3 regions of the Bacillus sp. es.036 genome follow, and region 2 is predicted to be linked to each of the others. Evidence: riboswitches for the same ligand, from Rfam matches in the RefSeq annotation. Region 2 holds a riboswitch; each other region holds the start of a gene.
The links. A riboswitch is a leader RNA that binds a small molecule or an ion and turns the genes downstream of it on or off. The one in region 2 is predicted to bind S-adenosylmethionine.
Positions count from the first base shown of each region.

Region 1: another riboswitch for S-adenosylmethionine. It lies ahead of ATG70_RS07685 (homocysteine S-methyltransferase family protein); the one in region 2 lies ahead of ATG70_RS09485 (sulfite oxidase-like oxidoreductase).
Region 3: another riboswitch for S-adenosylmethionine. It lies ahead of ATG70_RS03015 (assimilatory sulfite reductase (NADPH) flavoprotein subunit); the one in region 2 lies ahead of ATG70_RS09485 (sulfite oxidase-like oxidoreductase).

Region 1 covers NZ_PDIZ01000001.1:1,498,813-1,509,462, forward strand. Annotated here, with positions in the region: gene ATG70_RS07675 (hypothetical protein) at 118-495, shown strand; gene ATG70_RS07680 (DUF3895 domain-containing protein) at 624-1,631, shown strand; SAM riboswitch class I at 1,721-1,830, shown strand; gene ATG70_RS07685 (homocysteine S-methyltransferase family protein) at 1,912-2,961, shown strand; gene murB (UDP-N-acetylmuramate dehydrogenase) at 3,337-4,260, shown strand; gene ATG70_RS07695 (YdhK family protein) at 4,423-5,016, shown strand; gene ATG70_RS07700 (F510_1955 family glycosylhydrolase) at 5,076-6,044, shown strand; gene ATG70_RS07705 (four-helix bundle copper-binding protein) at 6,216-6,545, shown strand; gene ATG70_RS07710 (sensor histidine kinase) at 6,689-8,074, shown strand; gene ATG70_RS07715 (response regulator transcription factor) at 8,076-8,753, shown strand; gene ATG70_RS07720 (hypothetical protein) at 8,963-9,259, shown strand; gene ATG70_RS07725 (sigma factor-like helix-turn-helix DNA-binding protein) at 9,515-10,171, shown strand; gene clpP (ATP-dependent Clp endopeptidase proteolytic subunit ClpP) at 10,197-10,650, shown strand, end outside.
Region 2 covers NZ_PDIZ01000001.1:1,850,708-1,861,357, forward strand. Annotated here, with positions in the region: gene ATG70_RS09480 (copper amine oxidase) at 1-1,029, opposite strand, end outside; partial or broken gene ATG70_RS09485 (sulfite oxidase-like oxidoreductase) at 1,275-1,935, opposite strand; SAM riboswitch class I at 2,017-2,115, opposite strand; gene ATG70_RS09490 (GNAT family N-acetyltransferase) at 2,198-2,575, opposite strand; gene ATG70_RS09495 (GNAT family N-acetyltransferase) at 2,857-3,288, opposite strand; gene ATG70_RS09500 (GNAT family N-acetyltransferase) at 3,430-3,993, opposite strand; gene ATG70_RS09505 (hypothetical protein) at 4,142-4,339, opposite strand; gene ATG70_RS09510 (LysE family translocator) at 4,393-5,016, shown strand; gene ATG70_RS09515 (3-hydroxybutyrate dehydrogenase) at 5,075-5,851, opposite strand; gene coxB (cytochrome c oxidase subunit II) at 6,117-6,824, shown strand; gene ATG70_RS09525 (cytochrome c oxidase subunit I) at 6,828-8,777, shown strand; gene ATG70_RS09530 (cytochrome c oxidase subunit 3) at 8,777-9,370, shown strand; gene ATG70_RS09535 (cytochrome C oxidase subunit IV family protein) at 9,376-9,651, shown strand; gene ATG70_RS09540 (FUSC family protein) at 9,697-10,650, opposite strand, start outside.
Region 3 covers NZ_PDIZ01000001.1:561,824-572,473, forward strand. Annotated here, with positions in the region: gene ATG70_RS02990 (ABC transporter ATP-binding protein) at 1-1, shown strand, start outside; gene ATG70_RS02995 (SRPBCC family protein) at 23-754, shown strand; gene ATG70_RS03000 (MBL fold metallo-hydrolase) at 949-1,803, shown strand; gene ATG70_RS03005 (hypothetical protein) at 1,883-2,134, shown strand; gene ATG70_RS03010 (hypothetical protein) at 2,131-2,496, shown strand; SAM riboswitch class I at 2,659-2,770, shown strand; gene ATG70_RS03015 (assimilatory sulfite reductase (NADPH) flavoprotein subunit) at 2,929-4,740, shown strand; gene cysI (assimilatory sulfite reductase (NADPH) hemoprotein subunit) at 4,763-6,472, shown strand; gene ATG70_RS03025 (threonine synthase) at 6,554-7,768, shown strand; gene ATG70_RS03030 (MEDS domain-containing protein) at 7,817-8,374, opposite strand; gene ATG70_RS03035 (hypothetical protein) at 8,471-9,016, shown strand; gene ATG70_RS03040 (site-2 protease family protein) at 9,067-9,546, opposite strand; gene ATG70_RS03045 (DUF1801 domain-containing protein) at 9,764-10,189, shown strand; gene ATG70_RS03050 (hypothetical protein) at 10,284-10,650, opposite strand, start outside.

The DNA of each region.
Region 1 (10,650 bases), 350 kb from region 2:
GCTCACCATAAATGGTGGCGTCTTTTTATATGCAAAGGCAATCACACCAACCATTTTTTAATGCATACACTGAAAACAAGCTAGCTTGAGTTCAACTTGTAAGTAAGGAGACAAAATATGAAAGGGTTAATGATTGTTTTTAGTTTACTATGCATCTGGATTGGATCTGGACTATACACGGATTATCAACGTGAAAGCCTACCTTTTGAGTTAATGGGGGAAGATACAAGCATAAAGTCTGGATATAACGATATTTATATTTTTAGAGAAAATAAACAAATTACTTCGCTTGAAGTGTTCGATCAAACTAGAGAACGGGTAAAAGTATATCAAATAGATGATTTAAAGGACCTATACCCATCAGCTTCTTATGTAAAAGGAGAAGTGAAAGAAGGAAAACTCTATCTTTTATACGATGAAGGCGGAAAAGTTGTTTCCAAAAGAGTTGTAGTTGGTGCCAGAGGATCTTTATCATTTATGCCTGAAAGAAAATAAATTTTCCTAACAAATCGCCAATTCGTTTTCAGGATTGGCTTTTCTTCTTATAAGAATTAAGTTGATCGGGTCATCACAACAGCAATACCTGTTATAATGGCGTTACTATTGCATAGAGAGGGATTTATATGACAAAGAGCCTTACGAACTCTGAGAGAGATCAATTACTGCAAGATCTTACATTTGACCAACAATCATATCTTATGAATACTCTTAAACGAGGTAAAAAAACAGCTTTTGCCAATGTGATTGCTCAAAGTAAAGGAAGAATGATTCCAAACGGAGCTACTGATGAGGAAATTGGAATGTTGCTTGACGATTGGATACTAGACGATTATCTGGATGCAGGTGCTGTCTCAGAAGATCTAAAATGCGAATGTGGTCGTGCATTACGCTATCAATACATTGTTCGACATGTAAAAACTGGTGAAGTGCGTCGTTTTGGGATTAACCATTTCGAAGAACACACTGGCTTACCAGGTACCATCGTAAAAGAAGTTGTACAAGGTTTTACAAAAATTGATTATGAGTTAGATGAACTCTTATTAAAAAAGCAAAACGGCTCGCCTACATATGATATCCCTGAAGGTTTGAAGCTACCAACCGATATTGAAGAGCCACTTTCCTTACAACTTCCGTTACTTGATCGACAAGAAAAACGGTTAAACAGTTTAATCAGGGGTTACCGTGAAGAAAAGGAAGCGTTACAGAGAGGTAGTAATACGTTAGAGGCTTTAGATATCCCAACACAGAAAAAAGAAGACTTGCAACCTAAAGAAACTTTATCTCAAGATGAGTTACAAGGCTCTTTTGATTTGTTCGCTGACGAAGCGAAAGAACCTTTACCCGTTAACAACGTTGAGAAACCGAAAGAAACTTATTTTGTGGGAGATCTTTCGTTTCCAACTCAGGAAGCGATAGACGGCTATATTCAACAAGGTACAGAGAGTGCGTTGATGATTTGCGAGCTCTTAATCAAAGAAGGAAAAGTTCAAGACAAACGCTACTCGACAAAGAAACCGAAAATTTACTATGCAGTTTGCACTTATCTCGATTCTTTTGTGTCTTCTGGATCCATGTCTGTTGAGCCGCTTGGACGTGAAGATCGCATCTATCGATTAAAAAGCGGACAATGATCCTGACATTTCATAATTATCAGATAAAGCATTGACATTTCAATATACCAGGTCTATAATTTCAAACATGTTCAAAAATTAAATCAATACTCTTATCAAGAGTGGCGGAGGGAATAGGCCCTATGATGCCCGGCAACCTTTCAACTTCAGTTGAAGCTGGTGCCAAATCCTACAGATGATGTCATCTGGAAGATAAGAGGAGGATTCTGTTAGCAATCCCTCTTCTTATTTTTTAAGAAGAGGGATTTTTTATTTTACAGAGAATAAGGAGCTGTTACACATGAAAAGAACACTTGAACAACGCCTGCAAGATGGCCCAGTCATTTGCGGGGAAGGTTATCTGTTTGAATTAGAACGACGTGGTTATCTCCAAGCAGGATCATTCGTGCCAGAAGTTGCCCTAGATAATCCTGAAGCTCTTAAACAAACCTATCGAGATTATATGCTTGCAGGATCTGATGTCGTGCTAGCTTTTACGTATAATGGCCACAGAGAGAAAATGAGAATTATTGGAAAAGAAGACTTGCTAGAGCCGCTAAATCGACAAGCCATCCGCCTCGCTAAAGAGGTAGCGAAGGAACATCCTGAAGAAGAAGCACTTGTAGCAGGGAATATATCCAATACGAATCTATTTGATCCAGAAGATGAAAATAGTAAAGAACAAATACGGTCTATGTTCTCCGAGATGGTAAAATGGAGTAAAGAAGAAGGCGTTGATTTCATTAATGGGGAAACATTTTATTATTACGAAGAAGCGAAAATAGCCTTAGAAGAAATTCAAAAACAAGATCTTCCAGCAGTTATTACACTTGGACTTATGAGTGAAAACATTTTAAGAGACGGCTATACCGTTGAGGAAGCTTGCCGGTTGTTAGAAGAACATGGAGCGCTAGTTGTTGGAATGAACTGCTTTCGAGGACCTGCTACAATGCAGCCATACATCGAGAAAATTAGACAGTCTGTTACTGGATATGTTGGCGCACTTCCAATTCCTTATCGAACAACAGAAGAACATCCAACATTTTTTAACTTACCTGACGGCGGATGTGCCTGTACATTGCCAACAGAGACAACCTTTCCAACATCTCTCGATCCACTTTATTGCAACCGTTATGAACTAGCAGAATGGGCAAAAGAAGCAAAAAGTGTCGGGGTAAATTATTTTGGACTATGTTGTGGTGCTTCTCCAAGTATGTTGAGAGAAGTCGCTGAAACAGTAGGTAGAACAGCTGTGAATTCTATTTACTCTCCAAATATGGAGAAACATTTTCTGTTTGGATCAGATGAATCGTTAAAGAAAAACAATACGGCTTATCGACAGAAGGCATAGATGATGACAAAACGGAGCGGGAAACCTCTCCGTTTTTTACTGCAAAAAGAATAGGCCTGTAACGTATTGGCAATAACGATAAAAAGAAAGTGAAAATGGAACCAATACAGATATGTCTGCATGTAATAAAACATCAATACATTTTACGATTGATCCCGGCCCGATTTTTGTTATAAAAGCAGCTTTCCACAATGAAAAATCTTGCTTTTTATATCTTTAGCGTAAGATTCATTTAAAAATAGTAGCTTCTTTTGTCAAAATGATCATATTCAGACATCAGTTGTGTTATTATTTTAAATGTGTTTGAATATGTGACACAACGAAACTCTAATGAAATCATAACAAAAAGAACTTGTTTTATAAGCGAGGTAGCCTATGGATAATCAAAATGTAATAAATGAACTCCGCTCGATTTTGCCAGAAGCGGAATTGAAAATAAATGAGCCTTTAAATGCCCACACCTATACGAGGATGGGTGGGTGTGCAGATGTTCTTGTTTTTCCTAACACAATTGAAGATGCAAGAGCAGCCGTAGAATATGCTTATCAAAAGAAATATCCTTTAACGATACTAGGGAAAGGATCAAATGTAATCATTCAAGATGGTGGTATTCGCGGTATTGTCTTGAATCTGTCTTCTTTAAAATTGATTGATAAAAAAGACAAAAAAGTGATTGCTCAAGCAGGCGCTCGAATTATTGATGCATCTGAATTTGCGCGTGATGGAAAACTTAGCGGTCTTGAGTTTGCATGTGGTATACCAGGTTCTGTTGGTGGAGCTGTTTATATGAACGCAGGAGCATACGGTGGAGAGATAGCTGATTGTCTCGAAAGTGTTCTCGCTGTAACGAAAGAAGGAAAGTTAATTAAATTAACCGCTGATGAACTTGATTTATCTTATCGTCACAGTAACGTAGATGAAAAAGGTTTGCTTGTTTTAGAAGCAACCTTCGCTCTAAAAGATGGCGACTATAATGAAATCAAAGCGATCATGGATGACCTAACTGAGAAGCGCGAAACAAAACAGCCGCTAGAATATCCTTCTTGTGGTAGTGTATTCAAACGTCCTCCTGGACTATTCGCAGGTAAATTAATTCAGGACTCTGAGCTCCAAGGTACTCGAATCGGTGGGGCGGAAGTTTCTAAAAAGCATGCTGGATTTATTGTAAATATCGATAATGCTACTGCAACAGACTATTTGGATGTGATTCATCACGTTCAAAGAACAGTAAAAGAAAAATTTGATGTCGAGCTTGAACGTGAAGTACGCGTTATTGGCGAACCACCTGAGCAAGCATAAAGAGAAGTCAGCCACTCAATTGAGCGGCTGTTTTTTTGTGATTTATTTAAGATAGACAACTTTTGATCATACTGTGAACAAATAAAATCTGCACGATAAGTGCACAATTTCCAGATAAAGTAGTCTTTGATGGTAAATGAAACCAATCATAGGAGGGTATTCATGAAAACAAAAAAAGTTATTTTAGGATTAGGATTATCACTATCACTTATTCTTTCAGCATGCGGAAACAATAACGAGGGAATAAACCAGGAGTCCGGAAACAATCAATCGACTTCTAACTCTTCAGCAAACTCCGAGAATCACATGGAAGAGATGGAACACTCCGGCTCTTCAGAAGTACCTGAAGGGTTAAAAAGGGCTGAAAATCCTACATATCCAGAAAGCAGTAAAGCAATCATTGAAACAGATCATATGAAAGGAATGAAAGGTGCAGAAGCCACGATCTCAGGAGCTTTTGAAACTACCTCATATGTTGTTTCCTATATGCCTACGAATGGTGGAGAACTTGTAGAGAATCACAAATGGGTGATCCACGAGGAACTTGATCAACCTGATAACGCGCCTTTAACACCCGGGACAGAAGTAACGCTTAATGCTTCCCATATGAAAGGGATGGAAGGAGCAAATGCAACAATTGATTCAGCCAACCAAACTACTGTTTATATGATAGACTATATGCCGACAACTGGAGGCGAAGAGGTAACCAATCATAAATGGGTAACGGAAGATGAATTATCTCCTATTGAGCAATAAAGTTTATAGACGCTGCGCAATAGCGAATGAATAAGACAACACATAAAGGATGAATTGTTTTGAAGAAACATTGGATAATAGTTTTGGGGGCACTGCTTCTCATTATTGCAGGATGTCAGGAAGAAAACTCAAAACCAGTAGAAAGCAATGATGAGGTAAAGGAAACCCAAAAGAAAGAAAAAGAAACGGCATCGTTATCAGAATCAAGCTTTTATAAACCGACTTCACGCAAGCAAATTAACCATGTTCATGGAATCGGGTATCCTGGCAATCAACATGAATTATTCGTGGCGACTCATCTTGGACCGCTGATTTATCTTGATGGAACCTGGTATGAAGCTAAAGCAAACAACAATGACTATATGGGCTTCCAGGCCGCGTCTGATGGTTTTTATAGTAGTGGACACCCTGGCGAAGAATCAGATTTACCAAATCCGATTGGATTAATCAAAAGTACTGATCGAGGAAAGACGCTAGAGCAGCTAGGTTTTCAAGGAGAATCCGATTTCCACTATTTAGCGGTAGGCTATGAAACGCACAGCATTTATGCTGTAAATCAACAGGAGAACAGCGAAATGGACATAGGGGTTTATTATAGTGAGGATGCAAGTGAATGGAATAAAGTACAACTAAAGGGCATTCCAGATCAAATTAATGGGATTTTTGCTCACCCTAGTGATGCTAACGTCGTAGCCATAACTTCGCCAAAGGGACTTTACCTTTCTGAAGATCAAGGAGAGTCGTTTACACCAATTACAGAGGGCAGCTCTATCACCTCTATGGTTTTTCTTAAAGACCGTATCATCTTCGTCAAACAGGGAGCAGCTAGCCAACTTGTGTCCTTTAAGAACGGAGAAGAAACGCCCATTTCTATGCCGAACAAAATAGAAAAGGCGATTGATTATCTCGCGGTGAATCCACAAAATGAAAATGAGATTTCTTTTCATACATCTGATGGTAGTCTCTATCAAACAAAAGATGCCGGGGAATCTTGGGTCACTTTAATCGATCAGGGTAAAATAAACTAATTGCGCCCTCATGTCTCCTACTTAAACTTTCAACATTTCCCTCAAATTATCCAGAATTTGTGCAGAATTAATGAAATTTACATTTTAACAACTTTATTTCGTTTTCACGTTTATTATCAAGTAAATAGGAAAATATGACAGTGTATTACATTATGAAGGAGGAATTTAATCATGTCACACGAAAAGTACGGTTCAATGATTCAAACACTCCACGAATGTATGACGGCATGCAATCATTGCTATGACGCTTGTTTAAAAGAAGAAGATGTAAAAATGATGGCTGAGTGTATTCGTTTGGACAGAGAATGTGCGGATATCTGTGGATTTCTTGAACAAGCCCTTGTGAGAGGAACCCCATTTGCCTCTGAACTTGCTCAAGCATGTGCTACCATTTGTGAGGCATGTGGAAATGAGTGTAAAAAGCATGATCACAAACATTGTCAGGATTGTGCAGAGTCATGTTTTAAATGTGCGGAAGAGTGTAAGAAATTAGCAGCATAATTGTAGAATAAGTTAAGAAGTCTGTTGAATCATTAGCAGGCTTCTTTTTTTATTACCAATTTGTTCATCTTGAAACAAAGCAGACAAGCTGCACACTTTCTCGATATAATGCTGATAGAATAACTGAAGATAAGGAGAGAGAAATGAGGTTGAAGAGAAAAAGTAAATTAGCAACAAAATTAGGTCTGTTTTTTCTTACAAGCATCTTACTCCTTGAGGGGATTTTGTTTTTGGTACTATACTTCGGGTTTTTAAATGAGCGGATCATGGCTGAAACTGATGCCCTTTTAGCGCGGGGAAACAGTCATAGAGATGTCCTAGAAAAACATTTCGATCGTGAAACAATGGAACACGTTGCGCTAATGGAATCTGAAGCTGAAACTCAAGTAATTATTACAGATGAAAGGAATAGTGTTCTCGTTCATTCGAATACTGTGACGTCTATGATCAGAACAACCCTTTCCTCATCATCTCCTCTTCCAGTGTCAGGAGATATAGTGGAAGGCGATTGGGGAAATGAACCTTATGTTATGACCGGTTCTCCCATCGTCGTGAATGATGAGCTTGTCGGAAACGTCTACATGATCCTCGATACAAAAAGTATTCGCGAAGTACGCGATCATTTAACAACCCAATTTTTGATCATTAGTGGACTCGCACTTTTCCTTACGGTTATGACCATTATTTATCTTTCTAGAATTATTACACGTCCCTTGATCGAGATGAAAGTAGCAACGCAACAAATGAGCACAGGGGATCATGATGTCTCCTTAAAAGTCGATCGAAACGACGAATTAGGGGAACTAGCGAAAGGGATTCAAAGCTTATCAGATGATTTACTACGATTAAAAAACGATCGCAGTGATTTTCTAGCGAACATCGCTCATGAATTAAGAACACCTTTAACTTATCTGAATGGTTACGCAGATATCGCTCAACGAGAAGAGTTATCTTCTACAGAGAGAAATACTTACCTTTCAATTATTAAAGAAGAATCAGAGAACTTAACTTCTCTCGTTCGAGATTTGTTTGATATGGCAAAAATGGACCAACAAGGATTTGTGATTAATCGAGACGAAGTCGAATTGTGTTCGTTGATTCATCAGGTAAGAGAGAAAGTAAGCCCTGCTTTTGAGGATAAGGGGATTGATCTTATTGTGTCCTGTCAGAATAAAATCCTTCTCGATATTGATTCTACAAGGTTTTCTCAAGTGATTTTAAACCTTTTGGACAATGCTTTGCATTATAGTGAGTCAGGAAAAACGGTACTTATCGAAGCTCATTCTTTTCAAAGCGACGTGATTGTTAGAGTAATTGATGAGGGAGAAGGGATTCCCGAGAAGGATTTGCCTTTCATTTTTGAACGTCTCTATCGGGTTGATAAGTCACGTTCAAGAAAGTATGGAGGTTCGGGACTCGGTCTTGCTATCGCTAAAGAAATTATTGAGAAGCATGGAGGTAGTATAAAGGCGGAAAGTCAAAAAGGAAAAGGGACAACGATCACGATTGTTTTGTTAGGAGTTGAATAACGTGAAAAATGTGCTGATTGTAGACGATGAAGAGCGGATGGTAGAGCTAATCTCTCTTTATTTGAAACCACATGGGTACACCATTTATGAAGCATATACAGGCATAGAAGCACTACATAGATTGACTGAATACAAAATAGATCTCGTTTTGTTAGATATAATGATGCCCGACATGGACGGCTTTGCAACGTGTGAAAAGATAAGAAATCAATCAGATGTACCCATCATAATGTTAACAGCAAGAGAACAAAATGAAGATATTGTTAAAGGATTCAAGTTAGGCGCAGATGATTACATCACAAAACCGTTTGACGAACGTGTTCTTCTTGCTAGAATGGAAGCTTTGGCTCGACGCGTAAAACAAGTCAATCAAAATCAAGTGGTCTTCAAAGGACTAACATGGGATGCAGACAAACATCTCGTATCATATTATAGTGTGCCTATTCCTATGACTCCCATTGAATTTAAGTTGCTTGGCCTATTCTTAAAAAATCCCGAAAAAGTATTTAGCCGAGAACATCTGATCCAGCTGATTTGGGGATTTGAATCAAACACAGAAGGACGCACGATTGATTCACATATTCGAAATTTGCGTGATAAGTGTAGAGCGGTTAACTTTACTATCGATGAGTTTTTGGTGACCATTTGGGGTGTAGGCTACAAATGGAAAAAATTCTAATTATCCTAACGCAAATAGTCAATTGTAGTTTGTTCACATTTTCAGTATCAATGCTTTACATACAACAATAATTTTCAAATAGCATAGTGAAGTCCATTTGGAAAAACGAACCAGTATATTAGGTGAAAGTTGAATTAAACTAATCAGTGTAGCTAATGACTAATGTTAGAAACACGTCTTTTAACTTTTACCTAAGGAAGTGACATGAAGTGAATTATAAAAAACGTAACACCCAAAAAGGAAAAGGCAAAACCGCTACGGTTATGGCATTAAGTGCTCTTGGTGGAGCGGCAGCCTATGCCCTTACCAATCGTATGCAAAACGGTTTTGGCGGCATGCAGCAGCATTCACAGCAACATTCTTCACATCAGGCACAATCACATTCTCAACAGCCTCAACATCAACACCAGGATCCTGAATCCTTGAAGCAAATGGCATCTGCTCAAGGAATCGATAATGATGCGATCGCAGAATTCACAAATGCGATAAAAGACGATTTGCGATAAGTGAAGCACTCCCAAGTGGGGGTGCTTTTCTTTAACTAATAAAGCGACCTAATCATCCTAGAAGAAACGATATATCCTCAAGGTGCTTTTCAAGTATGAGCACTTCTTTAAGAGACAATCCGTGATTGTAAGAATAGAAACATTTATGATTAAGAAAATGCATTTCTCGCATATTCTCTAAATAGTTGGCGTCGCCCATATCTTTTTCCGAATCTGATCCGTTATAGCAGTGAGAGGACATAAGGAGTGATGTAGATGCATACGGAGGTTGATAAAGAATATTGTAGCCAGAAACAATTGGAACACATGATGGCAAATCTTTATCGTTATTGTTACCATCTGACCCAAAACAAGTGGGATGGTGAAGAAATTGCTCAGGAGACGATTTATAAAGCATTAAAACACTACCGGAATGAGAAGTGGAATAATGCCCTTCTAAAAAAGATGGCCTATCATCAATGGATTGATCGCATTCGAAAGCGTAACAAAGAAGCGCTTTTTTCTGAAATTGACTTACAAGATGACGGAATAACGGTAAATGAATGTTGCTCCGAATGGCTAGAAAAACTTTTAAAACAACTAACGCCAAAACAGTTTATTACTTTTGTATTGAAAGAAGCCTTTCAATACAAAATATCCGAAATTGCCGTTCTTCTTAATATGTCAGATACCGGTGTCAAAGCATTGTTAAACAGAAGCCGCTTAAAAATGAAAAAGCGATCCGACACAGGGGTTGATTCCTTTTGGCCTGAATCCATCCAAGAATCGTTTCTACACACTACAGTTCATTCCATTCATATGCATGATCCAAGTGAGCTGATTAAAATGATTCCAATTCTGCTCAATCCTAAGGTATCAACATTCAAAACAACGTATGCTTCACTTTCTAACGTCCTCTCACTAGCTGCATAATAAACGGGATTAGGGAGGAAATGTTGTGAATATACCTTATGTTATCGAACAATCTAGTCGTGGTGAGCGATCGTACGACATTTACTCAAGGTTGTTAAAAGATCGAATTATCATGGTTAGTGATGAAATTAACGACGCTATGGCAAACAGCATCGTGGCACAGCTATTATTTTTAGCAGCGGATGCTCCTGAGAAGGATATCTCACTCTATATTAATAGCCCGGGTGGATCCACGTCAGCAGGATTTGCAATCTACGATACGATGCACTATATTGCGCCAGATGTGAAAACCATTTGTACTGGAATGGCTGCTTCGTTTGGAGCGATGTTGTTACTTGCAGGTACAAAAGGAAAACGATATGCCTTGCCAAACAGTGAAATCATGATACACCAGCCTTTAGGTGGAGCTCGAGGGCAAGCAACTGATTTAGAAATCTCTGCAAAACGTATTCTTAAACTAAGACAGCATATTAATCAAA
Region 2 (10,650 bases):
TGCACCCGCTTCTAGTCTTCCTTCAGTAGCTGTTTCAAGGAAGCTTGAGAAATCAGCTCGATAATTTTCTAATGCTTTCATCGCTGCTTCTTTTGCTTCTTCATCTTCAGCTCCTGTTGCTTGAACGTACTCGACAAAGTTACCGATATGTCCAGACCACATTTCTTTAAATTGATCTCCTGCTTCCTCACCATAGACGGAAGTAATGGCAGCTGCGAGATCATCCGTATTCTCACTCAATGCAGCGGCAGAAGCATCGAAATCTTCAGATCCGTCAATACCGTTTTGCATCGTCATCATAGCAAACCCAGCATGCTCAGATAAAAGGTGACCTAGTGTTGCACGAAGATCCGATGCTGGCGTTACGGCTTTTGTATTTTCGAATTTATCCGGAAACTGGTCAGTAATAGCTCCAGAGAATCCTTTAGCAACCATTTGCATGTGCGCAATAGCCTCACGTTCTTTCTCATATGCCATTTCATAATCTCCAGCTACATAGCTATCGAATGCGCCTATCAATTGATTAATGTGTGCCTGAAGTCCTTCTGATAACGTATCGGCTTCTAGACGTTCACCAGTTGCATTTTCAAGGAACATGGAGAAATCTTCTTTATAACCGTCTAAGCTATCTAGCGCTTTTTGTTTTGCGTCTTCATCTTCATTCCCTGTTGCTTTCACGTAATCAACAAAGAATCCGATATGATTACTCCAGATTTCATTAAATTCAGCACCAGCTTCTTCACCGTAAACAGATGTAATCGCAGCTGTAAGATCTTCTGTATTTTCACTTAAGGCTCCGGCTGAAGCTTCAAAATCGGCAGATCCTTCAGCACCTTTTCTCATTGTTTCAACTGCAAGATAAGCATGCTCACTAAGTAAATGACCAAGATCCGCACGAAGATCAGCTCCTGGAGTTTCAACTGTTGGCTTGTCCATTTGCTTCTCGTGATCAGCAGCGAATGCTCCTGCAGTTGGTATTAGAAGTGAAAAACTAAGTGGAACAATTAGAAGTCCTTTTTTCCAGTCAATCACTTTCTTTTTCATATTCTTGTTCGTATTCATTTTCAAATCAACTCCCCTTAATTTTTGATTTACACTTAGCTAACGGAGAGAAGATCATTTTGGATCATTTTTATTTATGTTTTATTCGATAGTAAAAAAATCAGCAAACCCCCTTCACACGAGGGTTTGCTGATTTTTTTAGTTTATTATATTTTTTTAAAAGTAGAAATTCAGCAAAGCTCATTATCTAGTATTCATTGGTTTTTGATAATTTAGTCGAAATCCTTTTTCTCCCATTCGTCTTCAGGTATATCTAAATCCTCACCAGAAAAACGTTCTTCTTTAAATGGATCAGCATAATTATGAAAACCATTTTGTTCCCAAAAACCAGGTGAGTCCGCCTCAATAAATTCTATCCCTCTTATCCACTTAATACTTTTCCAAAAATAAAGGTGTGGAACGACTAAACGTAACGGCCATCCGTGTTTCGCTGTTAACTTCTCACCGTCGATCGAGTGAGCAAGTATAACATTATCATCTAATAAGTCGGTAAGATGAATATTTGTCGTGTAATTATGGTCTCCATGAAGCATAACATGATTCGACTCAGGGATAATATCGAGTTCTTTTATAAAATCCTTCATCAACACGCCTTCAAACGTATTATCAAAGCGAGACCATCGGGTAACGCAGTGTATGTCACATGTCACCTTCTTCTGAGGTAATGCAAGAAGTGCATCATAAGAGAGAGACTTCACTCGCTACATTTCCAAACACCTTTAAGTCCCACGTTGTCATATCATAAGTCGGAACATCTCCTTCATGGAGAATAGGGAACCTTTCCGTTAATACCTGTCCTGGAGGAAGACGCTCTCCATACTTTTCGTTTGCTTTCGGTACTTTCATTTTACGAATACGGTCCGCTTTCTTCACAGACTTCACACCTTTCATTTTTTCATATGTAACAAAAAAACTCTTCCAATATAGGAAGAGTTCAGTCTTTAACAGAGCTCTCCCTCATCTTCCAGAGCTAAAGCTCTGCTGGAATTAGCACCTTGTTTATCAGGTTGCCGGGCATCAAAGGGCCAGTCCCTCCACCTCTCTCGATAAGGAAAAAAACATGTAATTGTGATTCATTCTATCGGTACCCTTTATTTATTGCAAACCTTTTCTAGAGTGCTTAATCTCCAATCTACTAATCTAGTTCTTTCTGCATCTTAATAAAAGAATAAACCCCTCCATTTGTATGTTGTTGAAAAGAATTATTTTTTTGAAACCCTGCTCTTTGATAGACTTTAATTGCTCTCTCGTTAAAGTCTGCAACAGACATAACGAGTGAAGATGGTCTATACAATTCAATCGCTTTTTCTATGCCAGCTTTTAAATACTCATATCCATGACCATTCCCAACCAGACCTGGACTCATCCCAAGTCCGATTTCAACTTGGTTACCTGATTTAAGAACGTAACTAAAAAAACCTATGAACTGATCCAGGCGATAAACGCTCCAGTAATGAGGATTATTAGCTGCTACTTCCCGAAATTCATACAAATCCTCAGGGTCTTCATCCATATTATAAAATGAGTAATCAACGGTATATTTCCATTAAATGACTCTCGCTGCATCTTGTTCACTCATTTGTTTAAGAATATAGTTCATTCTTTCCCTCTCCTTCTTTTTACTCATAGGAAAAGCCCCATGCCGGGAAATGCATGGGGCTCACACTTTATATTTTAAGGGGGACAGGAACCGGGGAAGTTCCTGTACAAACAGTGTAGCAAGTTCCAGGGGAATACTGATTGATTATGAGTTGTTTTTCACATTCTTTTAATAAATGAAAAGAACGTGGCAAACTATTTATAAACCATGATCGTTTGAAGTTCTCGAAAACCAATGTCTTTATAAATGTATTTTGCGAAGTTAGAGGAATACACATTCAAACGAATCTCCTCATATCCTTGTTCTTTAAAATTTTCAATACTCGCTTGCACAAGCTGCTTAGAGTACCCCTTTCCACGAAACTTCGGAAAAACAAATACATCGTAAATGAAACCATGTTTGCTTTCCGTAAAGTAATCCGTGTTTTCTCCAAGTAGTACCCAACCAGCAATTTCTCCTTTATCCCGATAAATGAGGTGGTAACCACCTCGATCAAGTATGGAAGATACTATTTCAAGTGCTTTCTCTTCTTTTACGATACCTGGATTTGTCGTTCCTTCGTTAACAGATTGAATGGAATTCGACAAAATAAAATCTTTTTCTTCGATTGTCGCTCGTTCGATCACACTATTCCCCTCCATCGCCAAAATCTTTCGTTAATCGTTAATTCTTGATAACAGAATCTAGTTCCTTCTTATTAATTAATTCCTTTATTATCCAAACGATCAAATCATCATTACACTACTACCTCCAACATAGGTGAAATTCTATTCGGTCGTTATGGCATAAACATAGGTATCGATTAACTTACTCCTATCTACTGATTGACTATTATTTTTTAAAATCGCCTCAAGCTGAAAGAAACATCGTTCTGCTACTTTTCTACTTTTCCAATTCTCCGCATTGCAACGGATTTCAATTCTTTTCGCACGAAGTTCTCGAATCGCAAATTTAACAATTCCCTGAACGGCCTCCGTCATATATCCCTCTCCACTATAGTTCGAATCAACCCAGTAACCGATTTCAAACTTACGAACGTTCCAGTCAATGCGATGCAAACCAGAAGAGCCAATGAACATACCAGTTTGTTTATGAAAGAGCAGCAGCCGTAAGTCTTCTCTTTTTAAGAAAGCTGCGTGAGATTCTCGAATATTCGCTTCAACATCGGCTTCTGACTGATCATTATGTGCAAATGGCATATATGGCTTAAGTTCGCTTAACGAGGCATGAATAGACTGATACACTGCTTTGCCATCACCTGGCAACGGATAACGAATATGTAAACGATCCGTGTAAAATTCATTAGGAAAATCAAGTAGAATCGGCTGCATGAAAAAAGTCCTCCAAAAACTCTAAAAGATGTCAGAATTATACCATTAATAAGAAATCTGTCAAGAAAGACGCCCTTTTCTTCCAATCTCTATCTTAGTTTTCCGCCTTTCTAGAAATTCTCCTGAAGAATTGATTTTTTCTTTCTCTTTATCTACCCCCTATCACGTTCTCAAAGCTTTCAGAAATTCGAATAGCCATTTGCCCAGGACCACAACCAACGTCGAGAAGAGTTCCTTTGCCATTTAAATGAAAGGTGGATGTAAGATATTGAATCACTTTCTCCGAGTACAGTGGTCTATATTTCGAATAATATGGGGCTGCTCCTTTAAACAAGTCTTTATACATTTTCACGCCTCCTATATACTAAAAATCAGATCCCGATGAAAGGAGAGTTTCAGTTGGATGTTACACTCATTTTATCATTCTTAGGAGCTGCCGTTCTCTTAACAATCATGCCAGGTCCTGATAATTTATTTGTGTTAGCTCAAAGTATCACTCAAAATAAAAAAGCAGGTATTGCTACCTCCCTAGGGCTTTGTTCAGGCCTTCTCGTACATATTTCTGCTGCAGCTGTCGGAATATCCGCGATTCTTTACCAATCTTCATTTGCCTTTACTATCGTGAAATTAATTGGGGCTGCTTATTTACTGTTCATGGCTTATGAAGCTTTTAAAGAGCGAAACGAATCTTCTAAGCTTCAGAACCAACCATCTCGAACTTATTTTTCTCTATATAAGAAGGGCATAGTAATGAATGTCTTAAATCCAAAAGTTTCTTTGTTCTTCCTTGCTCTCCTACCACAGTTCATTGATCATCAAGCTGGCTCTCCCACTTTTCAAATGTTTTTATTAGGTTTGGTGTTCATTGTTCAAGCACTTATTATTTTTAGTCTGATTAGTGTTTATTCTGGAAAACTAGCAAGCTATATCACTGGGAATTTAACGTTGTTAAGAAGATTTAATCTCACGAAAGCAGCGCTACTCGCTTTTATTGGTATCCAAATTGCCTTCAGTAAAAACTAAAAAGCAGCGCCTCCAAAAAGAGAGGCGCTGCTTAACATTTTCGATGTTGTAATGAACGTTATTGGGCTGTATACCCACCATCAATAAGAAGAGCTTGTCCAGTAATACTCTTCGCTGCATCGCTTGCGATAAACATTGAGTAGTCGGCAATCTCTTTCACTTCAAGTAGTCGTTTTTGTGGAACAAGAGGGTAAATAACTTCTTCCAATACCTTCTCAAGCTCTACTCCACGTTCTTTCGCTAAATCTTCCATTTGTCCTCTTACAAGCGGTGTATCCACATAGCCAGGTGCCATAGCATTTACTGTAATGCCGTGCTCTGCACCTTCTAGTGCAGATACTTTCGTAAGACCGATCACACCATGTTTCGCGCTGTTATATGCGGCTTTACCAGCAAAACCAATTACTCCATTGATTGATGCCATGTTTATAATTCGACCAAATCCTTGTTCCTTCATAATTGGAAAAACATGTTTCGTAGCAATAAATGGAGCTGTTAGCATAATATCTTGCATCATTCTGAATTTCTCAGTTGGAAAATCTTCTAATGCAGCAACATGTTGAAGCCCAGCATTATTAATAAGTACATCTACGCGACCGTATTCTTCAACAGTACGATCAATCGCTTGTTTGATTTCCTCTTCACTTGTAACGTCTGCTTTAATCCCGATAACTTCATAACCTTTATCTCGAAGTTTTTGGGCAGCTTCCTTTGTACCCTCTTCATTTATATCAGAAAGAACAACTTTTGCACCGTTTGCTGCAAATGTCTCACCAATTTCAAATCCAATTCCTCTAGCTGCTCCTGTAATAAATACAGTCTTGTTGTTAACCATGAATCGTTCCTCCTAGTGTAAATCCTAAATTTATTTTCATTCTCACACACCTCCATTTACCCTTTACAACGATTTATAAACAAATTCTATCCCTTTTTTTTAACTTCACGCTTTTCGTTATTTTCAATTAATTCACCGCAAATATCTACCATTATATAAAGGTTCTTAAGGTCTTACGAACGAGAAGATCTACTGTTTGATCGAACTTCATTTTGGGTACTGAGAATAGACAGAATGATCCAAAACTGGAAGGAGATAAAAAGAAATGACGTTTCGCCATGCCCTTTTTGTAATCGTTATCATTTCGGCTTCTGGATGTTCTAACATAGCTGTTTTGAATCCTAAAGGCTCTGAAGCACAGTCAGAGCTTAACTTACTTTACCTTAGCTTAGCCTTAATGAGCATTGTCTTACTGGTTGTTTTTACTTTATTTACCCGATTTTTAATGAAGTATCGCGAGCGTCCTGGACAAGAAAACGACTTTCCCACTCAAGTTAATGGGAATAAAAAACTCGAAATCACCTGGGTAATTATACCGATAGTAATTTTAATTATCCTGGCATTTCCAACATTTTCCACTACATATCAACTTGATAACAAGGCAGAGATCGTTCGTGAACCTTTAGAAATCAACGTTACAGGCCAGCAATACAAATGGAAATTTTATTATCCAGAACACGACATAACGCTCGAAAATGAAGTGAAGCTACCTGTGGATCGGCCGGTTGTCTTTACGCTTCATTCGAAAGATGTGATTCATTCTTTCTGGATACCACAACTAGGTGGGAAAAAAGATGTTCTTCCCAACCAAGAAAACAAGTTAACACTAACACCGCTTGAAACTGGAGTCTATGACGGAAAGTGCGCTGAGCTTTGTGGAGCAAATCACGCCCTCATGACATTTGATACTACCGTTATCGAACAAGAAGCATTTAATCAGTGGACACGTGTTGCTGATATACAGGAGGATTAAATTATGAATGTGATTTTAGACTACCTCTTATCACTACCTTCAGATATTATTTTTGCAGATCTTTCATTTACTATTATGCTGATTGCCGCTGTTTATTTGTTAACGAAGTATGCAAAATGGAAATGGCTGTGGAGTTGGATTACATCTACAGATCATAAAAAAATTGGGATTATGTATTTATTTGTATCGTTTCTCTTTTTTATTCGTGCTGGAATTGAAGCCTTGCTTATACGAATGCAGCTTGCTTTCCCTAATAATGAATTCTGGGTATTTCAAGGCGAACGATTTAACCAATTAACTAGTACTCACGGAACAGTCATGATTTTTCTCGTCGCTACTCCTCTTCTAATCGGTTTGATGAATGTAATTGTTCCTCTCCAAATTGGTGCGAGGGATGTTGCATTTCCTTTTATGAATTCTTTAAGTTTGTGGTTATTCATTTCAGGGGGCATTTTGATTAATGTAAGTTTCGTAGCAGGAGGCTCACCTAATGCTGGGTGGACAACGTATGCTCCTCTTGCATTGAAGGAATTTACGCCTGGACCCGGGAATAGTTATTACCCGATAGGACTTCAAGTTGCTGGACTCGGAACAATTATGGGCGGGATCAATTTTATCGTTACGATTATAAAAATGAGAGCGCCCGGTATGCGATTTATGAGAATGCCCTTATCAACATGGTCGATGTTCATTACATCTATCCTCATCGTGTATGCATTCTCCGCTCTTGCCGTTGCTTTACTATTGCTGACATTTGAGCGACTTTTTGGGACGATTATCTTATCAGCATCGGAAGGCAATCCATTAATTTGGCAGCATCTTTTCTGGATATTTGGTCACCCTGAAGTTTATATCATCGCCCTACCTGCTTTCGGGATATTTTCAGACGTCATTAGTGTTTTTTCAAAGCGAAAACTCTTCGGTTATCCTTCTATGGTTTTCGCCATTATACTTATTGGATTTCTCGGTTTCATGGTCTGGGTTCATCATATGTTCACAGTAGGGTTAAATACGAATATTACGATCTTTTTTGCCCTTACAACGATGCTAATCGCTGTCCCTACTGGAATTAAGATATTTAACTGGCTATTTACAATGCGAGGAGGTAGGATTCGCTTTGATACACCTATGCTCTATGCATTAGGATTCATCTTCACTTTTGTTATCGGTGGCGTTACTGGTGTTATGCTTGGCACCGTTCCAGCAGATTATCAATACCACGATAGCTACTTTGTCGTTGCTCACCTTCATTACGTGATCATTGGCGCCACAATTTTCGGAGTGTTCTCTGGTGTTTATTATTGGTGGCCAAAAATGTTTGGGAAAAAACTGCATGAAACCCTTGGTAAATGGAACTTTTGGACTTTTGGCATTGGATTTCATATTACCTTCTTCCCCATGCATGTTATGGGATTAATGGGAATGCCACGACGTGTTTTCACCTATCCGGAAGGGGATGGCTTGGGCTTTCTTAATTTTATTAGTACGTGCGGTGCTTTTATGATGGGGATTGGCGTATTATTTTTCATGATAAATATTTACATAACGACGCGTTATACCAATAAACGCGTATTAAATGACCCCTGGTTCTCTAGAGGACGAACGCTCGAATGGACAATCCCATCTCCACCTCCAGCCTATAACTTCGCACGTCTACCTGAGGTAAAGAGTCGCGAGCCGCTGTGGGATGCTTATGAAAAAGGAAATAAAAATATCGACTTTATAGGTGAATACGAAGATATTCATCTCCCTAACTCCACTTCTCTTCCATTCTTTATCGGAATTGGTTTTCTGATCGCTTCTTTTGGTTTCGTATTCGAGATATGGCCAGTCGCTCTATCAGGGATGTTGATCGTTTTTCTTATAATGAGTATTCGATCGTTTCAACGGAAAAACGGTATTCATATTCCTAAGGAGAAGGTAAGGGTACAAGACAGGAGGAGTGAGGATTAATGGAAACAATGTCCGCTCAAAAGCACCTGAACCATAAGCAAGCACAAATGAATATCCTTGCTTTTTGGTTCCTTATCGGTGCCGAGATTGTGGTGTTTGGTTGTTTATTCGGCATTTACCTCGCTGTTAAATCCTTAACAGGTCAGGGGCCAACCCCAGATGAATTATTTAAATTAAATGAAATAATGCTTTCAACTGTTGTTTTACTAACTAGTAGTTTTACTTGCGCAATTGCGGTTTATTTTCTAAAGCTTTCTAAGAAGTTATCGACGCTTCTATTCTTTCTTATCACGATTTTACTTGGCTTAGCTTTCATTGGATTGGAAATAAGAGAATTCACTCTTTATGTAGAAGAAGGCGCTAAGATTTCTACTAGTGCTTTTCTTGGTGCATTCTATCTGCTTCTTGGCACTCATGGCTTTCACGTCTTATTTGGTGTCATCTGGATTTCTTTATTATTAGTGCAACTTTGGCTAAAAGGAATAAATCAAGAAACGGCCCCAAAGTTATTTATCGCGAGTCTTTACTGGCACTTTATCGATGTGATTTGGGTGATGATTTTTACTATTGTTTATTTAATAGGAAAGGTGTGAAACGATTGAACAAGCATACTAAAAAAGAGATTCATAAACTCTTCCTTTCGTTCATCCTAATGATTTTATTAACAGCTTTAGCTTTTTTCCTTGTTCTCTATCATCTCATTTCACCACCTTTCTTAATCGTTCTTATCACCTTCTTTGCTCTCATTCAAATCTTGATCCAGCTGGATCGATTTATGGATATACGTGAAAAGGAAGGTAAATATCGTTTAACATCTCTAATAGGTGGAAGTTTTGTTGCTCTCCTGGCGATTGTTTACTTAATGCTTCTTTAAAAGGTCGTTTTATGATTTTTCACATGCAAGAATACTCCGGAGGGCTTAACGCTCCGGAGTATTCTTGTAGAAATCATAGCTTGCTGCTTCTCTTTTCTTGGAAACACCTAACTCTTTCCCTAATATTAAAAGCGACTGGTTAATTCTCCAGATATAGTACAAGTCATTCACAAATTTCTTCACTTCTTGATCTTCTTGGGGAATGTTTTCTGAAAGACCTTCAATATATTCCCTTTCTTTATTTAGATTGTACATGATTAATCCAGTCTCACCTTTTAGAAGTTTCAGTAAGGTAAGAATATTGTGTTTTATTACTTCCTTTACTAGCTGAAGCGTTTTTTCTGATCCTTTGACAATAGTCGAACGACTGTTACGATTTGTAGAAGCAAGTAAATGCTTAGCAAAATAATTAATCGCGGTTAGAACGGTCAACCAACGCTCAATTCCTGAACGAGCTAGAATAGCAGGTCTGTTACGAAGTGGCCTTGCATCTTCTGCTATTTTCCTCATCTGTTCGTCAATACCAAACGCTTGGTTGGTAAAATCATAGTGTTTCTTACCATCTGTAAAAGATTCAAGATAATCTGTCACGTACGTACTTAATTTAGTTAAAAAATCTTCAGCGGTATTTGCAACCTTATCACGAGTGCTTTTCGGATAAATAATTGCAGCTGCAAGAAACCCGATAAAGGCTCCTGCAAGTGTATCAAATACTCGAGCCATTAATATCTGCTCAGTAATACCACCCAATATAAAATCGTACATAATCGCGATCAGCATCGTCATCCAAAACATCATCATAGCATAGGAAATGGATAATAAATAAAATGCCATAAAGATGCAGCAAAACAACGCAATTAACTCTAAAATAACCTGACCCGCAAGAAGATGTGCCAGTCCAAAACCAGCAATGGCACCAAAAATTGTCCCAAGAGATCTTTGAAATGCTTTCTGGAGGGTCATTCCTACGGTATCCGTACCTAACAAAACAACAAAAGC
Region 3 (10,650 bases), 1.3 Mb from region 2:
ACTGGATAGGGAGAAGACGAAGATGAAAGAATTAATTGCCTATCGTTTTACAGAGTTTATTGATGCACCAATTGACCTCGTTTACGAATGCTTACATAAAGACGAGCATGTTCTAAATTGGAATACAATGATTGTTGAGCATATTTATGAAGGGCGAGAGGATGAAATGGGAGCAGGTTCTCGCTTTAAATCAAAGCAAAGGATTGGGAAGAAAGAGTACACGTTTGAGACGGAAGTGCTTGTTCACGAGCCTCCACATAGAATCGCTATGAAAACGACAACGAAAGAGGGAATAAATTTTACGCGGTATGAGTTGATTGAAGGTGATGGAGGAACCCAATTATCGATCGAAGCAAGCTTAATTCCTAAAAACGTTGTGTATTTTCTAGCAGGAAAGTTGACGCTTTGGATGAGTAAATTTGTCTTTGATGAACAATACTTAGCGTTTATTCAATATGTGTACGATCGGCAATCCAATATACATCAAGGCCTCGAGGTCATCTGCCATGAAGAACAGACAGGTCAAGAGTTTCTCGCTATCGCTTATCTGAATGAAGGACACTTATGGGATGTTTACTTTAGTGTAGAGGACGAAGAGTTGTGCGAGAGATTACTTGCAAAGGGCTATGATGGAGCCTGTGATTCAGAAGTTTATCTTTTTGAAGCGATTCACTATGTTGATGCGGAAGAAAAGTTTATCGAATGGGTAGAAGAGGTGTATCTCCCATTGAAAAGCCCCTCGTCACCCGAATAAAAAGAAGGACAACTTTTTTAATAAGTGCGGAATTTCGTTTGAGTAGTGGCATTTTTAAATTATTAAACATCTATGCTGCCATTTTAGGGGCCTTGCTACACCAGAGCTGGTGTTGCGATAGCATAGGATTTTCTTATGAATGGTATGATAAGTGGAATATTAATTGGAATAGATAGAATAATGGAGGTACCCTCATGCAACAAATAAAACAAATCGGTGATCGTTTTTACTACCAAACACCAGTATCCGAAACAGACCGACCGATTCTAGGGATGGTAGTTGGGGATGAAAAGTCGTTAATGATTGACGCAGGAAATTCAGAAGCTCATGCACGTTATTTTCTAGAGGAACTTTCAGATCGGGGGCTTAAAAGACCTGATATGGTAGCACTTACCCACTGGCATTGGGATCATATATTTGGGTTATCCGCGCTCAGAGATACGGTTTCGATTTCTTCTTTTCAAACGAAAGAAGAAATGGCTAAGCTTATTCCCTTATCATGGTCTGATGCAGATCTTGATCAGCGTGTAGAAGAAGGAACGGAAATTGAATTTTGTGCAACCGCCATCAAAAAGGAATTCGTGAATCATCGTCATATTACGATTACTCTTCCGGATCTAACCTTTGAGGACAAACTGGAAATCGATCTTGGCGGCGTGACGTGTGTCCTTCAACATGTTGGCGGAGACCATGCGGCTGACTCGGTGGTCGTCTACATAAAAGAAGAAAAAATTCTATTTTTAGGCGATTGCTTTTATCCTGATATTTTTTCTAGTAAAACCAACTATACGGTGAGGACGACAAACCAACTGCTTGATGTACTAGAAGGCTTTGAGGGCGAATGGGTGATTTTATCACACGGAGAAGCGATTCCGATTGAAGAGTTTAAGAAAGAAGTAAAGCTTTTGCGAACAGTTTCTTCCATTACGGAAGCGTGTAGGGGGAATCAGCAAGAAATGCAACGTTCTTTCAAAGGTATCGTTGGCAGAGAGTTGAACGAAGAAGAACGTGAAGTGATTCAAGAGTTTGCAAACGGGTATAGCCTGTAAAAGGGTTTTTCTGGAAGGGGTTAAGGGGAAGAGTTATACTAGGTGATGGGTTAGAGGAAGTGTCATTAAAGGAGGCAGTATGAAAAGTTTTAAAAAGCTGATCTATGGATGGTTTTATATCGTGAGCCCGCTTTTATATGTGATAGGCAGCGTATTATGGAAAGTTTATCTCTCAAATCTTCCGCTCTCAGAAAGTGTAACGGACACGCTTTCTATTCTCGGAATCTACTATTTCTTCATGAGTATTTTCTGGTTTTTCACTATGAACCGGGTGGAACAGGTGTCTCAAGAGATGACACATGATCAGCAACAAAAAGAGGGCTCAACTTGAAAGATTTCAACTTGCTTACATATAAAGAAGTCACAATCCGATATGCGGTGCTGACGATTTTGCTGTCGCTTACAATCTTTGTGGTACCGTACTATTTACCGATATGGACTTATCTTGTTTGTATGGTTATTGCCATCACTAGCGTTGGGAGAACCCTTGTGAAATGGCTGCGTGGTGAGGTGAGAAAAACGTCTCTTAAGGGAGAGGTCATACGAACCTGTACAGTTTCTTTTATGGCTATTCTCTTACTAGTAACCCCGCTTCCTTATTCGATTGGGGTAAAACTGGGGATTGTTATCTTTCTATTGATTGTGAATATGTTTGAAATTATGAAGTTAAAAAATAAGCATCAACGTTCATGAAAATAGACCTAAATCATTTGACTCATTTTTCTTAATGAATGTTTGCGATCATCACGTTTCATTTAATTGAATGGTGATAATTTTCTAATAATACATTGACATTTTGTTAAACAAAAGATATTATTTGAAACAATCATTGTTATCAAAACTTTATAGCAACATTTCTTATCAAGAGAGGTGGAGGGACTGGCCCTTTGAAGCCTCGGCAACCGATGAGTTGAATAATCAACTCATACTGTGCCAAATCCAGCAGGTGTATCCTGAAAGATAAGAAGATTGGCATCGTTCTCACAAACCTTTCTTCTTATGCTTAAAGAAGAGAGGTTTTTTATGTGTATCTTAGAAGAGAGGAGCATGCTTCGTATTCATACGGTTTTAAATCCGGGTAAACAACTTGTATTACATTGAATTAACTATGCGAGGTGGATTGTATTGCATTTACAGGTTATGAATAGTCCTTTTGATCAAGAACAAACGGAACTTTTAAATCGTCTATTACCAACACTAAATGAAACGCAGAAAATTTGGCTGAGCGGGTATCTTTCTGTTCCGGGAGTGGCAGAAACAGCGGCAACAACTGAAGCTCCCTCAGCTGAAGAAGCGTTCTCAAAGAATGAACCAAAAACGCGTGAAATTACGATTCTCTATGGCTCTCATACGGGAAATGGTCAGTCTCTAGCAGAATCTTTTTTTGAGCGGCTTGATCACGAAAAGTACAACGTTACGCTCTCATCCCTCGATGATTTTAAACCAAAGTCACTTAAGAAAGTAGAAGACCTTTTATTGATTACAAGCACGCATGGAGATGGAGATCCTCCTGATAATGCGCTAAGCTTTTACGACTTTATCCAAAGTAAGCGAGCTCCTGAATTAGGAGAAATTAGATTTTCTGTCCTATCACTTGGAGATAGCTCGTATGAATTTTTCTGTCAAACTGGGAAAGATTTTGATAGACGTCTGGAAGAATTAGGAGCTACTAGAATTTATCCTCGTGTCGATTGTGATTTGGATTTTGAAGAACCTGCGGAAGAATGGTTTGAAGGTGTCATGAGTCTGCTGTCTGATGCCCCGTCCAAGAGTGAAGCGTCACCTTCTAAGGAAGCTAGTGAAACGAATCTTTCGTACTCAAGAACGAATCCGTTTAAAGCAGAGATCTTAGAAAATATTAATTTAAACGGACGAGGATCGAATAAAGAAACGCGTCATCTTGAGCTTGATCTTGAAGGATCCAATCTCGTATACGAACCAGGCGACAGTCTGGGGATTTATCCAGAAAATGATACCACGCTTGTGCTTCAACTGATTGAAGAAATGAGTTGGGACCGAGACAGCCATGTGGTCATAAACAAGCAGGGAGACGTGCAGTCTCTTCAGGAAGCTTTGACGAAGACGTATGAGATTACAAGTCTAACAAAACCATTGCTTAAGAAGATTGCGGAGCTTACGGAGAGCGCAGAGCTTCTCCGCATGGTGAATGCCGAGGGAGAAGAGCTTAAGACCTACATTTACGGAAGAGATCTTATTGATTTGGTGAAAGATTACGGACCGTGGGAAATCGCTGCAGAGGATTTTGTGAAGATACTGCGTAAAATACCAGTCCGTCTTTACTCTATTGCAAGCAGTCCGAAAGCGAGCGAAGACGAAGTTCATCTTACAATTGGGGCGCTACGATATGACGCACACGGTCGCGCTCGCACTGGCGTCTGTTCGGGACAGTGCGCTGAACGGTCACAGCCAGGTGATCAACTTCCAGTCTTTGTACAGCGGAACGAGAATTTTAGACTGCCAAACAATCCCGATACACCTGTCATCATGATCGGGGCAGGTACGGGAGTGGCGCCGTATCGTGCATTTTTACAGGAACGAGAAGAAATTGGCGCAGGTGGCGATACGTGGTTGTTCTTTGGTGAACAGCATTTTGTCACCGACTTTCTTTACCAGGTTGAATGGCAAAAGTGGTTAAAAGATGGTGTGCTGACTCGCATGGATGTCGCTTTTTCTCGTGATACGGATGAAAAAGTGTATGTTCAACACCGCATGCGCGAGCAAAGTAAAGAACTATACGAGTGGATCCAAAAGGGAGCACACATATACGTATGTGGTGATGAGAAATATATGGCAAAAGATGTTCATATTGCCCTCGTTAACATACTTGAGAAGCAGGGTGGATTGAGCGAATCTGAAGCTGAAGCCTACTTATCGGATCTCCGTAACGAGAAACGCTACCAGCGAGATGTGTACTAACCGTGATGGAAGGAGTTTGATTATGACGAATAAACCGGTAACGAAAGATGGAAAACCGAGTGAAATGGAAAAAATCAAAGATGAAAGCCGCTATTTACGGGGTTCTCTTGTGGAAAGTTTTGCAGATCCGATTACAGCCTCCATTCCCGATGCGGATACAAAGTTATTAAAGTTCCATGGAAGTTATATGCAGGACGATCGCGATATTCGTCAGGAGCGGAAGCAGCAGAAACTTGAACCAGCTTATCAGTTTATGGTTCGCGTCCGGTTACCTGGGGGTGTTGCGACTCCGGAGCAGTGGTTAGTGATGGATGATCTGGCGAATGAATATGGAAACGGTACGTTAAAGCTTACGACGCGTCAAACATTTCAAATGCATGGGATTTTAAAATGGAATATGAAGAAGAGTATTCAGGCAATGGATTCTGTTCTGATGGATTCTCTTGCAGCCTGTGGTGACGTGAATCGAAACGTGATGTGTAACGCCAATCCGTATCAATCTGATATTCATGCAGAAGTGCACGGATGGGCACGAAAACTAAGCGACGACCTGTTACCGAGAACAAGAGCGTATCATGAAATTTGGTTAGATGAAGAGAAGGTGCTCGATCGTAAAGAAGAAGAGATTGAGCCAATGTATGGGCCTCATTACTTACCGAGAAAATTTAAGATTGGTGTTGCGGTTCCGCCATCAAACGATGTGGACATTTTCTCGCAAGATCTCGGCTTTATTGCAATTCTTGAAGATGGCAAGCTTCAAGGGTTCAATGTTGCCGTAGGCGGTGGAATGGGCATGACGCATGGCGACACAAGTACGTATCCTCAGTTGTCCAGAATCATTGGCTTTTGTTCACCTGAAAACATTGTTGATGTGGCCGAGAAGATCATTACGATTCAGCGTGATTATGGCAATCGTTCAGAGCGTAAGAACGCTCGCTTTAAATATACAATTGATCGAAGAGGACTTGACTGGGTTCGGAACGAATTGAATACTAGACTTGGCTATGAACTAGAAGAAGCTCGTTCTTACCACTTTGATCATAATGGCGATCGCTATGGATGGGTCAAAGGGGATGGCAAATGGCACTTAACGCTCTTTATCCAAAATGGGCGTATTGTTGATTTAGAAGATTATCAAATTATGACCGGACTATGTGAGATTGCGAAAGTTCATACAGGTGATTTTAGGTTAACACCGAATCAGAATCTTATTATTGCAAACGTAGCAGAAGAGAAGAAAGCGGAAATCGATCAACTAGTCGCTGCATACGGTCTGACAGACGGGAAACAGAATTCAGCCCTACGCCGTAATTCGATGGCCTGTGTTGCCTTCCCGACATGCGGTTTAGCAATGGCAGAAGCTGAGCGGTATTTGCCTTCTCTTATTGATAAAATCGAGGAGATTGTGGATGAAGCGGGTCTAAGAGAAGAAGAGATTGTGATTCGTATGTCAGGCTGTCCGAATAGCTGTTCACGTCCAACATTAGGCGAGATTGCTTTTATTGGAAAGGCACCTGGTAAGTACAACATGTATATGGGAGCCGGATTCGTTGGCGACCGATTAAGCAAGCTTTATAAAGAAAACATTGGTGAGGAAGAGATCCTTGCTTCTCTCAAACCGATCCTCTTTAACTATGCAAAAGAAAAAGAAGAGAATGAGCATTTCGGTGATTATGTGATCCGAGCGGGATATGTTGAAGAAGTGCGATCAGGACTTGATTTTCATAGTTAATGCTTTGACAGAAAGAAACCCAAAGATCACGGGTGTGAACTTTGGGTTTCACTGTTTTTTACAAAAAACGGAGGTGCAAGTATGACATATAGCATGGTTTCCCATTTAACTTGTCCAAAGTGCAAAGAAACATATGATGCCGATTCAATTCAACAGCTCTGTGTTTGTGGGTCGCCACTTCTCGTTGACTATAAGCTTGATGAAGTGAAAAAGCACGTTACAAAGGAAATGATCGCAGGACGGGAGCAGTCACTGTGGCGGTACCATGAGTTGCTTCCAGTAAAAGATGTAGCGAATAAAGTCAGTTTTGAAGAAGGAATGACGCCGATCTTGCCACTTCCTTCTCTTGGTAAGGAAATGGCGATTCCATATTTGTACATAAAAGATGAAGGCATGGTTCCAACTGGTTCATTTAAAGCGAGAGGTGCGGCGGTTGGGGTTTCAAAGGCAAAAGAGCTTGGTGTTCGGAACTTAGCGATGCCGACGAATGGTAATGCAGGAGCTGCCTGGTCGCTTTACGCTGCAAAGGCAGGATTAGAAGCTCATATTGTGATGCCAGTTGACGCTCCTGAAATTACGAGAAAAGAAGTTAGTATTTCTGGAGCCCATCTGCATCTTGTGAACGGTTTGATTAGTGACGCAGGGAAAATCGTAGGTGATCTCGTGAAAGAGCAGGGATTTTATGATGCTTCTACGCTTAAAGAACCTTATCGAATTGAAGGTAAAAAGACGATGGGGTATGAAATAGCGGAACAGCTGAATTGGGAACTTCCTGATGTGATTCTTTATCCGACAGGGGGAGGCGTTGGCCTGATCGGCATTTATAAAGCGCTTCTTGAGCTTCAGAAGCTTGGTTGGATCAAAGAAGAGAAGCTTCCGAGATTAGTTGCTGTTCAATCAGATGGGTGTGCTCCGATTGTGAAAGCGTTCGATGAAGGGAAAACAGAATCAGAGTTCTGGGAGAATTCAACCACACATGCGTTTGGGATTAATGTCCCAAAAGCCATTGGTGATTTTCTTGTTCTGGACGCGATCTACCAAACGAATGGTTGTGCCATTTCCGTTTCTGAAGAAGAGATTCGTGAATCGCAAAGGGAAGTAGCGACTCTAGAAGGGCAATTTGTGTGTCCGGAAGGAGCCGCTACGTTTGCAGCAGCCAAAACACTCAAAGAACGCGGTTGGATAAAAGAAGAGGAACAGGTCGTTTGTTTGAATACGGGGCTCGGGATAAAATATCCGGATGCATTTGATGTAAATGCGAAAACGATGGAGCCTCATGAAAGAATTGGTTATTAACTAAATGGGCCCCACGCTTAGTATAATGATTAAGCGTGGGGCCCTCTATTAGCCAAGGTATTGTTTTGAAGTCATAAATTGATCATCCATTAATACATACGGATGAGTTTCCATTAAAATGGTAACAAGGTAATCAGGCATCCTTTCACCATCATAAGCACAGATGAGTGGAAAAGACAGGTCGTTAACAGCACTATCAACGATTTTTTCAAAGTCTCCGATCAGATGAAGGGGTTCTTCCATTGAAGCCCATTCAACGTGTGCCCACGAACGAAAGGACAGGCTGTTTTCGACATACGGAGCTACGGTCTTTGTGAAATAGTCATGAATGGCTGGGGGATGGTAGCTTCCACTTGAAAAGTAAAAATCAAAGCTATTTACTCGGTGAACATAGTTCAATTGTTGTTCGGTTAGCTTGGGTTGTAGTTCTTTTAAAATCATTGGGTAAAGACGGTCGTTTTCAATAAGAATCGTATACTCTTCGTTCGCTATTCCTTGTTCAATGAATTCGCAAACCTGCTCAAGGTAACGCTTAATCCCCTGATAGGCATAAAGCACATGAACGCACTTTTTCTCTATGAACAGTTGGTTCATTTGGCTTTTCAAGTGATCACTCCCCGAAAATCGTTTATGTATAGTTTACTACAACTGCCAGAAGATTAACATGAGGTTTGATTATTGTGGATAATGAGGGGGACATGTATGCATACAGAAATCAAAAAACATTTCAAACGATTAGAGACAGAAGATAAAACTGTTCAGTATGAAGCGTTTCTAGCGTTGTTAAAGGAAACAAAATCCGAAGTAACATGGGCTTATGAGGTATGGGATGAATTAGTGGAAGGGCTATCATCAACAAACAATCACACGCGCTCACGGTGTGCTCAACTGCTTTCACAGCTTGCGATAAGTGATCCCGAGAAGCGTATTCTTGTTGATTTCCCAAAATTATGGGCGGTCACAAAAGATCCGAAATTTGTAACGGCTAGGCATAGTCTTCAATCGATTTGGAGAGTTGGCTTAGCTGGAGAGGAACAGAAAGAAATGGTGATGGATCATCTTGCTGTTCGTTTTGAACAATGTTACCAAGAGAAGAACAGTACGTTGATTCGTTCGGACATCCTGCAAAGTCTTCGTTATTTATATGAAGAAGTAAAGGAACAAGAAATAAAAGAGCGTGCACTTCAGTTAATTGAGTTTGTTGATGATCCAAAATACCAAAAAAAGTACCGTGCTATATGGAAGTAAGCATATGCTAAAAAAGCCAGCTACCGCCTAATAGCAGAAGCTGGCTTTTCTTAATCAATTGGGTCAGCTGACTTTCCGTAGCGAAGCACATCAAATACAGCCATCCCGTCACTCGGTCTTCCATCATCATTGCGAAAAGGCATAAGAGAGAAGAAAATGAAGTAGATGGAGAAATATGTGAATTGATAGAAAAAGAGCGTAACAGGAATCGTATTTGACGTGATCAAATAGTTTATAATTAAAATAACGATTAAATTAAACAAACTACCGCTTAAATAAATGGCGATGTGTGCCCAGGTTTTATTATATTTCAACTCCTCGTACTGACACCAACCTTCCATAAAGTACTTTCTTCGAATTTCCAGTGGTCCTATATGAAAAAGCGTGCGTCCTGTACCGATACAAAATTTCACTTTGCCTCCAAACAGTCTGGCTACAAGCACGTGACCAGCCTCATGGACGAGTGTGACGATTGGTAGGATAACAAAGAAATTCACTAGAAACATTGGGATATCATTTAACGTAAACATTGTCTTACCTCCAAAAGGTGATGGGTATTCTATAAGAAAGACCGTTCCCGAATGAGAGGATTCCTAACGTTTTTTCCGTAAGTAACATGAAACGGTAATAAACGAAATCATCTCGATACATTTTTGGTTTAATGTGGTGAAATTCACATGATTAAAAAGGAAATCATGATGGAAGAGCGTAAAAGGAAAGAGAGACCTTACTAAGGAGGCTTCCTACATGTACGAATTAAAAACGAAAGAAACGGACAACAGTGTCATCGAATTTATTGAAAGTATCGACCATCCGAAAAAGCGAGAAGATGGGTACCGGTTGTTAGATCTATTTACTGAAACAACGGGGTATGAACCGAAAATGTGGGGACCTAGCATTATTGGTTTCGGTTCGTATCATTATAAATACGCGACGGGACATGAAGGTGATGCGCCACTCGTAGGATTTTCACCAAGGAAAGCAAAAATTAGCTTATATCTCGCTCAAGGTGAACCGGAACGCGAGAACGCACTTAAACGATTGGGTAAGCATAAGACAGGGAAGGCGTGCGTTTACGTGAACAAGTTAGACGATATTGATCTTGATGTTTTGAAAGAGATGATTCGACAGTCAGTTGATTACTTGAAAGAGTTATATCCTGAGCGTTCTTAAAGAACATTAAATCGTTCGTGCACATCATAATAACCCTCTAAAGAAAGAAAGCGGTCAGGCATTGATAGCCTGACCGCTTTAAATAGATAGAGAATCATTGAACGGTCATCGTTTGAAGCGCAACCGCTTTAATAGCGCCTTCTTTCGAATCGGACACAAAGGAGAGTTTATTTTCACCAGCATAATAAACATGAAGGTATTCAGAATCCAATTCGTTAAACACCACTTCGTCAGGCTCTCCGAATTGACAAACGACTTCAGCGTAAGGGACAGCTGGGCCCTCCGAAAGCGCATTGTATCTTAGATTACTTACTTTCTCATCGGCAGTTAAGTAAGAGTAGCTGTCATCATAAAAACCTGGGGTTCCTTCATAAAGTGCTTCATCAAACGTCATGGAAGGCTTCAGTTTTTTTAAGGCTTCTTCCGACATACCAAGAATAATTGACGCATCTTTTAAGTGG